Linked DNA regions of Variovorax paradoxus. Each later gene encodes a partner of the first gene's protein in a complex. Links are inferred from orthologs where the notes say so. Each region holds a gene or a part of one and is shown on either strand. Other genes may lie near its edges. The genes, in order: QHG62_RS14025, QHG62_RS08995 and QHG62_RS09000.

Region 1 (3,262 bases):
GCTCGCTCTCGTCGAGAGCCCAGCGTGTAGCGACGACCGGTGTATCGGGCTGGCACTCTTCAAGGCGACGATGCCGCGGAAAATCCTTGATCGGGCTGAGCTCGGTTATGCCTTCAGCGGGGTTCAGGCTGCGCAGCGCGCGCAGCAGGTTCGACTTGCCGCTGTCGTTGCGGCCGAGAATTGCCGTGAGCTGTGTGGAATCGATGGAGCCGCTGTCGTTGATCGAGCGAAAGTTGGTGATCTGGAATGACGCCAAGCGCATGTAGGGGGGTTCTCATCGAATGAATGCAGGGCCGGGGAATGTATTGCATTCCCAGGCCCTTCCCGCCCACGGCTAAAGAAAAAAATCTATCTCTATCAATTATTCGGCCGCGCGCCGCAGCGTGTCCACCACCGGCCGGCGCAACACGTCGCGCAACCCCCACCATCCCGCGGCCAGCGCCAGCACGGCACCCGCGAGCGCACCGACCACCGGCACCACGGGCGATGCGGTCCAGGTGAAGTCGAACACGTAGCGCGCCAGGCCCCAGCCGATGACCGAGGCCACGATGCTCGCCAGGAAGCCGGCGAGCAGGCCGACACCGGCCAGCTCGGCGCGCTGCACCTGGCGCAGCAGGCTGGCGCGCGCGCCCACCGCGCGCATCACCGCGAACTCGCGCGCGCGCTCTTCACGCGTGGCGGTGACCGCGGCAAACAGCACCACAAGGCCCGCCGCAAGCGTGAAGCCGAACAGGAACTCGACCGCGCGAATCACCTGGTCGAGCACGCGCTGCACCTGGTTGATGGTGGCGCTCATGTCCACGTTGGTCACGTTGGGGTAGCTGCGCACCAGCGCGTTGTCGAAGCCACGGGTTTCGGGTGCGCGGAAGGCGCCCATGTAGGTCACGGGCACATCGGGCAATGCGGCCACGGTGTACATCACGAAAAAGTTCGCATGCATCGAGCCCCAGTCGACCTTGCGCAGCGAGGTGATGCGCGCGTCGTTCTGCATGCCGCCGATGTCGAAGCGCAGCACGTCGCCCAGCTTGAGGCCGAGCGTTTCGGCCAGGCCTTCTTCCACGCTCACTTCGCCGGGCGCGTCGGGCTTCCACGCACCCGCGACGATGCTGTTGTGCGACGGCGCCTCCACGCTGTTGCTGAGGTTGAACTCGCGGTCCACAAGGCGCTTGGCGCGGTCTTCCACATAGTCGTCGGGCGACACCGGCTTGTCGTTGATGGCCACCAGCCGGCCGCGGATCATCGGGTACCAGTCGAACTTTTTCACGCCCGCATCGCGCAGCGATTTCTGGAACGCCGTGCTCTGGTCGGGCATGACGTTGATGACGAAGCGGTTCGGTGCATCGGGCGGCGTGGCCTTGCGCCAGCTCGCAACCAAATCGGTGCGCAGCAGCACCAGCAGCACCAGCGCAAGCAGGCCGACTGCCAGCGCGCTCACTTGGACCACGGCGTACGCCGGACGCGCCGAGATCTGGCGCGTGGCCAGCACCAGCCAGCGCGGCGCGGTGGTTTCATTGACGCTGCGGCGCAGCACTTTCACAGCGAGCCAACTCAGCAGTGCGAACACGGCCACGGCACCCGCAAAGCCGCCGACGGCGATCAGGCCCAGCTTCAGGTCGCTGCTGGCCGCAATCAGCAATGCGGCAAAGCCGGCCACGCCGATGCCCAGCACCGCGAGCGATGCGGGCTTGAGCCCGCCGACATCGCGCCGGATCACCCGCAGCGGCGGCACCTTGGCCAGCTGCAGAACCGGCGGCAGCCCAAACGCGAAAAGCAGCGTGAGCCCCATGCCCAGGCCGAAAGCCACGGGCCACAAGGTAGCTGCCGGCAGCGCCGTTTCGACCAGGCCCGCAAGCAGCACCACGAACACGTAGTGCACGGCAAAGCCGATGGCCACGCCGAGGCTGCTGGCCACGATGCCGACGACCGCGAACTCGAACGAATACGCCATGGCGATGGTGCGCTGGCTCTGGCCGAGCACGCGCAGCATGGCGCAGTCGTCCAGATGGTTGGCAGCAAAGCCGCGCGCGGCCAGCGCCACGGCCACGGCCGACAGGAGCGCCGCAAGCAGCGCGACGAGGCTCAGGAATTTTTCGGCACGGTCCAGCGTCTGGCGCATTTCGGGGCGGCCGCCTTCGAAGGAATCGAGCCGCACGCCGCGCATTTCGCCCTTCTTGATGGTGGCCTCCGCCCAGTCGGAAAAGCGCTTGACGTCGGCATCGGCGCCCGCCACTGCGTAGCGGTAGCCCACACGGCTCGCGGGCTGCACGAGGCCGGTGCGCGGCACGTCCGCCTGGTTGAGCATGACGCGCGGCGAAAAGCTCATGAAGCCCGCACCGCGGTCGGGCTCGAGCGTTATCACGCGCCCGATGCGCAGGCTGCTGTCGCCGAGAAGAAGCATGTCTCCCACCTTGAGCGCGAGCGAGTCGAGCAGCGATGCATCGACCCAGACCTCGCCCCCCGGAGGAATGTCGCGTGTGATGCTGCCAGGCGCATCCGGAGTATTCGCGGTTTGCAGGTTGCCGCGCAGCGGATAACCCGCGGTCACCGCCTTCAGCGCCACCAGCTTGCTGGCGCCGCCCTGGGCATCGTCGGCCCGCGCCATGGTGGGAAAGCCGTAGGTGCCTGTGCCCTGCAGGCCGAATGCGCGTGCCTGCGTGATGAAAGCCTCGGGCGTGGGGTTGTCGCTCACTACCACCGCATCGCCGCCGAGCAGTTGCCGCGCATCGCGCTGCAAGCCTCCCTGCAATCGGTCGGCAAAGAAGCCGACAGCGGTGAGTGCTGCGACGGCCAGCAGCACGGCAACGATCAAGAGGCGCAGTTCACCGGCGCGCAGATCGCGCCAGAGGGTGCGCCAGCCAAGGCGGAGGGAGGCATTCATGGGCGAGACGATAGCCGACGCGGGCGCGTCGACGCCTTTCAGGGGCTTACCGCGAGTAGGGGAACAGCCTTTAGGCCGGATTGCGGCGCGCGAGTTCCGGCTGCAACACGAGCCGATCGACACCCGCATAGCAGACGAAGTGCCGGTTGGTGGCGCGGCCGATGGCGCACAGGCCGACGCGCGTGGCCACCTCGTGGCCCATTTGCGTGATGCCGCTGCGCGAAACCACGATGGGCACACCCATTTGCGCCGACTTGATCACCATTTCGCTCGTGAGCCGGCCCGTCGTATAGAAGACGCGGTCGCCCGCCAGCGCGCCCGCCGGCTGCATGGCGCACCAGCCCGCTATGGTGTCGATGGCGTTATGGCGGCCCACGTCCTCGA
Region 2 (3,149 bases), 1.0 Mb from region 1 along the record:
GACGACGATGGCTGCGATCAGCCCGCCCAGCCAGGTCTTGGCGGTCCAGCCGCCGACGATGCCCGCAATGAGCGCGGGCGCCAGCGCAAAACCCACCACGCTGCCGCGCAGCGGCTCGTCGAAGTCGATGTCGACGAAAAGCACGTTGGGCGTGTTGAGGCAGCGCGCACCGTAGCTGTTGCGGGTGATGACGGTGTCGCCCTGCCGTTCGACAATTTCTTCGCGGATGGGCACGCCCTGGGCGCCGTTGTAGGCCAGCTTGCGCTCGCGGCGATTGAGCTCTTCACCGCCGGCTATGCGGTCGAACGCCTCTCGCGTGCGCCGGTCGGCATGCATTTGAGCGGCAATCGGGCTGTCGTCGGACCAGCCATGGCGCCGCACGGTGATTTGTTTGCCGGCTACGCGCTCCTGAATCCGGCCTTCGGCCCAGAACTGGGGAACGATCATGCCTCGAGCGAGGCCACGAGCACAGGCTTGGACTCATTGAGCGCCATGCGCCCGGCTTCGATGGTGATGCGGCGCTCGCACTGGGCCGCAATGCCGCGGTCGTGGGTGACGAGCACGAGCGTGGTGCCGAGCTCGCGGTTCAGGTCGAACATCAGGCGCATGACCTGTTCGCCGGTTGCAAAGTCGAGGCTGCCGGTCGGCTCGTCGGCCAGCAGCAGGGCCGGCTGGACCACAAAGGCCCGGGCCAGCGCCACGCGTTGTTGTTCGCCGCCCGAGAGCACCTTGGGATAGTGGCCAAGCCGCTGCCCAAGCCCCACCCGCCCGAGCATCTCCGTGGCGGCCTTTCGGGCATCCTTGCGGCCGGCCAGCTCCAGCGGCAGCATCACGTTTTCGAGCGCGCTCAGGTTGCCGAGCAGCTGGAAGCTTTGGAAGACAAAACCCACGCGCTGCGCCCTGAGGGCCGCGCGCGCGTCCTCGTCGATGGCAAAGATGTCGTCGCCCGCGAGCTTGACCGTGCCGCGCGTGGGAGTGTCCAGCCCCGCGATGATCGACAGCAAGGTGCTCTTGCCGGAGCCCGAAGCCCCCACGATGGCGGCGGTTTCCCGCGCGCCCAAGGTGAAATCGATGTCCTGCAGAATGTCCAGCGTACCGGTCGAGTCTGTAACGGACTTGAACACGTGCTCGACGGCGACAATGGCTTCAGACGGGAGTTGGGACATGGAAAGGCTTTTCGTTTTGAATCGACGTGACTTTATCTTGACCGCCGCCGCATCCGGCATTGCAGGGACATCGGCACTGGCGCAGGCCCAGCCTGCGGCGGCTCGCAAGCCGGTCATTCTGGTGCTTGGCGACTCGCTCAGTGCCGAGTACGGCCTGAAGCGCGGCGAAGGCTGGGTGCCCTTGCTCGAGAAGCGGCTTGCAGAACAGAAGATCCCGGCCGCGGTGGTCAACGCCAGCATCAGCGGCGACACCAGCTCGGGTGGGCGCGCCCGCTTTGCCTCGCTGCTGGCGCAGCACAAGCCCAGCCACGTGGTGGTGGAGCTGGGCGCCAACGATGCCCTGCGCGGCCTGCCGCTTCAGAACACCGAGGAAAACCTGCTGCAGATCACCAAGGCGGCCCAGGCGGCCGGCGCCAAGGTGCTGATCGTAGGCATCCAGGTGCCACCCAACTATGGCGGCGACTACACCCGGCGCTTCGAGGCAGTGTTCGGCAAGGTGGCCAGCACGACCAAGGCGGCGCTGGTGCCCTTTCTTCTGAAGGGGGTGGCCGACGCGCCCGATGCGCTTGCGCTGTTTCAGGCAGACCGCATTCATCCCACGGCTGCGGCGCAGCCCCGGTTGCTCGACAACGTGTGGCCGGAACTGCGCAAGCTGCTTGCCGCCAAATAGGCTCGGCACAAATTAAAAAAGCCGCTGCGGGCCCGAAGGCCCGCAGCGGCTTTTTTATCGAAAGCGTCGATTGGTGAATCAACCGTTCTTGGTTGGCAGGTCGGGCACCGTCGGCGGATCGCGTTCGAGCGATGCCACGTCGGTTTCCGGGTCGCCCGGAGCGAGTCCTTCGCTGCTTGGAGAGAGCTTGCGATTGGCCTTCTCGCGGAGCTTCTCTTCCTTTTTCTTCTTCTTGGCCAGCTCCTTCTGGCGCTTCTCGTAGCCGTAATTTGGTGTTGCCACTGCTTCTCCTTGAGGCGAGACAGTCACGGTGACTGTGCGTAGCCTACTGTAAGCGATAACGGTGCAGTCTCAAGGCAGCGGGCCGGGAGGTGTTTCGAACTCGAACACACCTTGCAAACCTGGATAGCGCTGGTGCATGAACCAGCCCATGGAGGCGGCACCTGCGACCATTGCCAGAACCAGTGCTGCCACCATCCAGCCGACGTGTTCGCCGAGCGGCCAGAAGAAGAATACGGCCGCCGCCGGCAGCAGCGCGGCAAGGGAAGAAAGCCACATCCAGCGCCTGGGCGCCAGCATGGGCTCCCAGGTCTGCGGGTCGATGCCGGCATCGATGAATACCTCGGCAGCAAAGCGCAGCCGGGGCCTCGGCTGGGTGGCAAGCCGCAGCAGCAAGGCGCGCAGGAGCGCGGCCCGGTTGCGAAAGCGCAGCACGCGCGTGGCGTCCGTGGTCAGCGCCAAAGGCAACCTGACTTCGGCGGTTTCGCCGCCGCCCACGGCCCGATGGAAGACCAGCCGCTTGACGATTGCATCGCTCGACGTGAATTCCGTTTTCACATCATGCACGCCTGTGCGCACGTGGCACACCTCATGCCAGGCCAGCACTTGCGGCAAGGCGATGTCGCCCCAGCGCATGCCATCGGCGTCGATTCGGATCGAGCCTTGGCCCAAGTGCGAAAACTGCCGCAGCAGATACCAGAGACCGCCGCCCAGGCCCGCGACCAGCGCGAGCGCGGCCAGCGCGACGATCCCTTCGTTGCCATGCAGGTTCGACCAGTCGTCCTGCAGCAGCACAGCGGCACCCAAGGAGAGCGCAATCAGCGCAAAGAACGCCACCAGGCTGCCGAGCAGGAGCCGGGTGGCCCTGACGTCAGGCACACCCTCCACTGCGCCGCCGCCCTGCCCCATGGCCTCCAGCACGTGCACCGGGACTCTCAGTACGCGCGGCACGACGGTGCTGGCTGTTTGCGCAGGCGCGATGCCGCGCACGGCTTGCGCTGCGGCGGACTGGGTTTTGTGATCGCGATCGCGAG
Region 3 (3,059 bases), 1.0 Mb from region 1 along the record:
GAGGGAGCGGATCTGCGCAACGGGCTCTACGCGCGCCACGACGCCCTGATGGCCGTGGCTGCCGCTGAGCTTGGCGAGGCGCAGTCCGTCGGCCTCGACCAGCCGGACGCCGGCCTCCTGCGCGCGGGCAATGAACTGTTTCATACGCGCATCACGCCGGCTGGCGTCGAACATCACTTCGAGCACCGATTTCGGCGCGGTCTTGATGCGCACGCCAACGGCATGAAAGCCGAAGATCACTTTGGGAGAAGACATCCCCCGATTATCGAGGGCTGCGCGCCTTCTCTTTCAAGCAATCGTCAGGCGACCTTCAGGCGATCGGCAATCCGCTGTGCGCCCGGGTTTTTTCGTCGTGCAGTTCCTGCACGGCCAGCGCGTTCGGATGCACGCTGGCGCTGTTGCCGGCGCTCTCCAGGTACTGGCAGGCGGCATGGCCTTCGGCGACCTTTTCGTAGCGCGCAACCCAGGCGTCGCGCAGCGGCAGCTTTTCGGGCGAAACGGGCCACACGCCCGGCTGCGGCCGCATGTGCTCGCCGATGCCGATGCGCCAGGGCTTGGCGCTCAGGCGGGCGCGAAAGCAGTTCTGGTTGCGGCACATGCGCGCATAGGTCTTGTCGGCGCCCAGCGCTTCGAAGCATTCGGCCACGGCCTGGTCGGCGGGGCTGAAGACATCGTGCATCGCCAGCACCCGAAAGCCTGCCGGCGTGCGGTACAGGCGCAGGTGCCAATCGGGGTGCTGTTGAACGAAGCGCCCGATACGCTCGGCCGCGCGCTTTTCAGGCGCGGGGTTGCCGCTGGCCTCGCCCCGCTTTCTGGCCAAGCCAATGCGGTAGGCGACGATGAAGACGACGATGGCTGCGATCAGCCCGCCCAGCCAGGTCTTGGCGGTCCAGCCGCCGACGATGCCCGCAATGAGCGCGGGCGCCAGCGCAAAACCCACCACGCTGCCGCGCAGCGGCTCGTCGAAGTCGATGTCGACGAAAAGCACGTTGGGCGTGTTGAGGCAGCGCGCACCGTAGCTGTTGCGGGTGATGACGGTGTCGCCCTGCCGTTCGACAATTTCTTCGCGGATGGGCACGCCCTGGGCGCCGTTGTAGGCCAGCTTGCGCTCGCGGCGATTGAGCTCTTCACCGCCGGCTATGCGGTCGAACGCCTCTCGCGTGCGCCGGTCGGCATGCATTTGAGCGGCAATCGGGCTGTCGTCGGACCAGCCATGGCGCCGCACGGTGATTTGTTTGCCGGCTACGCGCTCCTGAATCCGGCCTTCGGCCCAGAACTGGGGAACGATCATGCCTCGAGCGAGGCCACGAGCACAGGCTTGGACTCATTGAGCGCCATGCGCCCGGCTTCGATGGTGATGCGGCGCTCGCACTGGGCCGCAATGCCGCGGTCGTGGGTGACGAGCACGAGCGTGGTGCCGAGCTCGCGGTTCAGGTCGAACATCAGGCGCATGACCTGTTCGCCGGTTGCAAAGTCGAGGCTGCCGGTCGGCTCGTCGGCCAGCAGCAGGGCCGGCTGGACCACAAAGGCCCGGGCCAGCGCCACGCGTTGTTGTTCGCCGCCCGAGAGCACCTTGGGATAGTGGCCAAGCCGCTGCCCAAGCCCCACCCGCCCGAGCATCTCCGTGGCGGCCTTTCGGGCATCCTTGCGGCCGGCCAGCTCCAGCGGCAGCATCACGTTTTCGAGCGCGCTCAGGTTGCCGAGCAGCTGGAAGCTTTGGAAGACAAAACCCACGCGCTGCGCCCTGAGGGCCGCGCGCGCGTCCTCGTCGATGGCAAAGATGTCGTCGCCCGCGAGCTTGACCGTGCCGCGCGTGGGAGTGTCCAGCCCCGCGATGATCGACAGCAAGGTGCTCTTGCCGGAGCCCGAAGCCCCCACGATGGCGGCGGTTTCCCGCGCGCCCAAGGTGAAATCGATGTCCTGCAGAATGTCCAGCGTACCGGTCGAGTCTGTAACGGACTTGAACACGTGCTCGACGGCGACAATGGCTTCAGACGGGAGTTGGGACATGGAAAGGCTTTTCGTTTTGAATCGACGTGACTTTATCTTGACCGCCGCCGCATCCGGCATTGCAGGGACATCGGCACTGGCGCAGGCCCAGCCTGCGGCGGCTCGCAAGCCGGTCATTCTGGTGCTTGGCGACTCGCTCAGTGCCGAGTACGGCCTGAAGCGCGGCGAAGGCTGGGTGCCCTTGCTCGAGAAGCGGCTTGCAGAACAGAAGATCCCGGCCGCGGTGGTCAACGCCAGCATCAGCGGCGACACCAGCTCGGGTGGGCGCGCCCGCTTTGCCTCGCTGCTGGCGCAGCACAAGCCCAGCCACGTGGTGGTGGAGCTGGGCGCCAACGATGCCCTGCGCGGCCTGCCGCTTCAGAACACCGAGGAAAACCTGCTGCAGATCACCAAGGCGGCCCAGGCGGCCGGCGCCAAGGTGCTGATCGTAGGCATCCAGGTGCCACCCAACTATGGCGGCGACTACACCCGGCGCTTCGAGGCAGTGTTCGGCAAGGTGGCCAGCACGACCAAGGCGGCGCTGGTGCCCTTTCTTCTGAAGGGGGTGGCCGACGCGCCCGATGCGCTTGCGCTGTTTCAGGCAGACCGCATTCATCCCACGGCTGCGGCGCAGCCCCGGTTGCTCGACAACGTGTGGCCGGAACTGCGCAAGCTGCTTGCCGCCAAATAGGCTCGGCACAAATTAAAAAAGCCGCTGCGGGCCCGAAGGCCCGCAGCGGCTTTTTTATCGAAAGCGTCGATTGGTGAATCAACCGTTCTTGGTTGGCAGGTCGGGCACCGTCGGCGGATCGCGTTCGAGCGATGCCACGTCGGTTTCCGGGTCGCCCGGAGCGAGTCCTTCGCTGCTTGGAGAGAGCTTGCGATTGGCCTTCTCGCGGAGCTTCTCTTCCTTTTTCTTCTTCTTGGCCAGCTCCTTCTGGCGCTTCTCGTAGCCGTAATTTGGTGTTGCCACTGCTTCTCCTTGAGGCGAGACAGTCACGGTGACTGTGCGTAGCCTACTGTAAGCGATAACGGTGCAGTCTCAAGGCAGCGGGCCGGGAGGTGTTTCG

The links.
Region 2: the proteins of QHG62_RS14025 (region 1) and QHG62_RS08995 are in contact, whole or in part, in a cryo-EM structure (PDB 9GE8), measured with the Escherichia coli proteins. The link is inferred for Variovorax paradoxus from one-to-one orthologs.
Region 3: the proteins of QHG62_RS14025 (region 1) and QHG62_RS09000 are in contact, whole or in part, in a cryo-EM structure (PDB 9GE8), measured with the Escherichia coli proteins. The link is inferred for Variovorax paradoxus from one-to-one orthologs.

What each region holds. Positions count from the first base shown.
Region 1 is NZ_CP123990.1:2,880,107-2,883,368, reverse strand. The notes cover bases 121-3,233. They hold QHG62_RS14025 (ABC transporter permease), read right to left. Parts: upstream 2,879-3,233; coding sequence 362-2,878; downstream 121-361. Other genes in these bases: QHG62_RS14020 (formate dehydrogenase accessory sulfurtransferase FdhD), read right to left, coding at 2,949-3,233; QHG62_RS14030 (AAA family ATPase), read right to left, coding at 121-262. Outside these bases: more of QHG62_RS14030, read right to left, coding at 1-120; more of QHG62_RS14020, read right to left, coding at 3,234-3,262.
Region 2 is NZ_CP123990.1:1,830,382-1,833,530, reverse strand. The notes cover bases 1-3,000. They hold QHG62_RS08995 (arylesterase), read left to right. Parts: upstream 1-1,164; coding sequence 1,165-1,836; downstream 1,837-3,000. Other genes in these bases: QHG62_RS08985 (hypothetical protein), read right to left, coding at 2,188-3,000; QHG62_RS08990 (hypothetical protein), read right to left, coding at 1,915-2,118; QHG62_RS09000 (ABC transporter ATP-binding protein), read right to left, coding at 444-1,166; QHG62_RS09005 (hypothetical protein), read right to left, coding at 1-447. In the rest of the region: more of QHG62_RS08985, read right to left, coding at 3,001-3,105. UniProt on the Escherichia coli protein: TesA is a multifunctional esterase that can act as a thioesterase, lysophospholipase and protease.
Region 3 is NZ_CP123990.1:1,831,316-1,834,374, reverse strand. Bases 150-3,059 are described here. They hold QHG62_RS09000 (ABC transporter ATP-binding protein), read right to left. Parts: upstream 2,011-3,059; coding sequence 1,288-2,010; downstream 150-1,287. Other genes in these bases: QHG62_RS08985 (hypothetical protein), read right to left, coding at 3,032-3,059; QHG62_RS08990 (hypothetical protein), read right to left, coding at 2,759-2,962; QHG62_RS08995 (arylesterase), read left to right, coding at 2,009-2,680; QHG62_RS09005 (hypothetical protein), read right to left, coding at 311-1,291; rlmB (23S rRNA (guanosine(2251)-2'-O)-methyltransferase RlmB), read right to left, coding at 150-255. Outside these bases: more of rlmB, read right to left, coding at 1-149.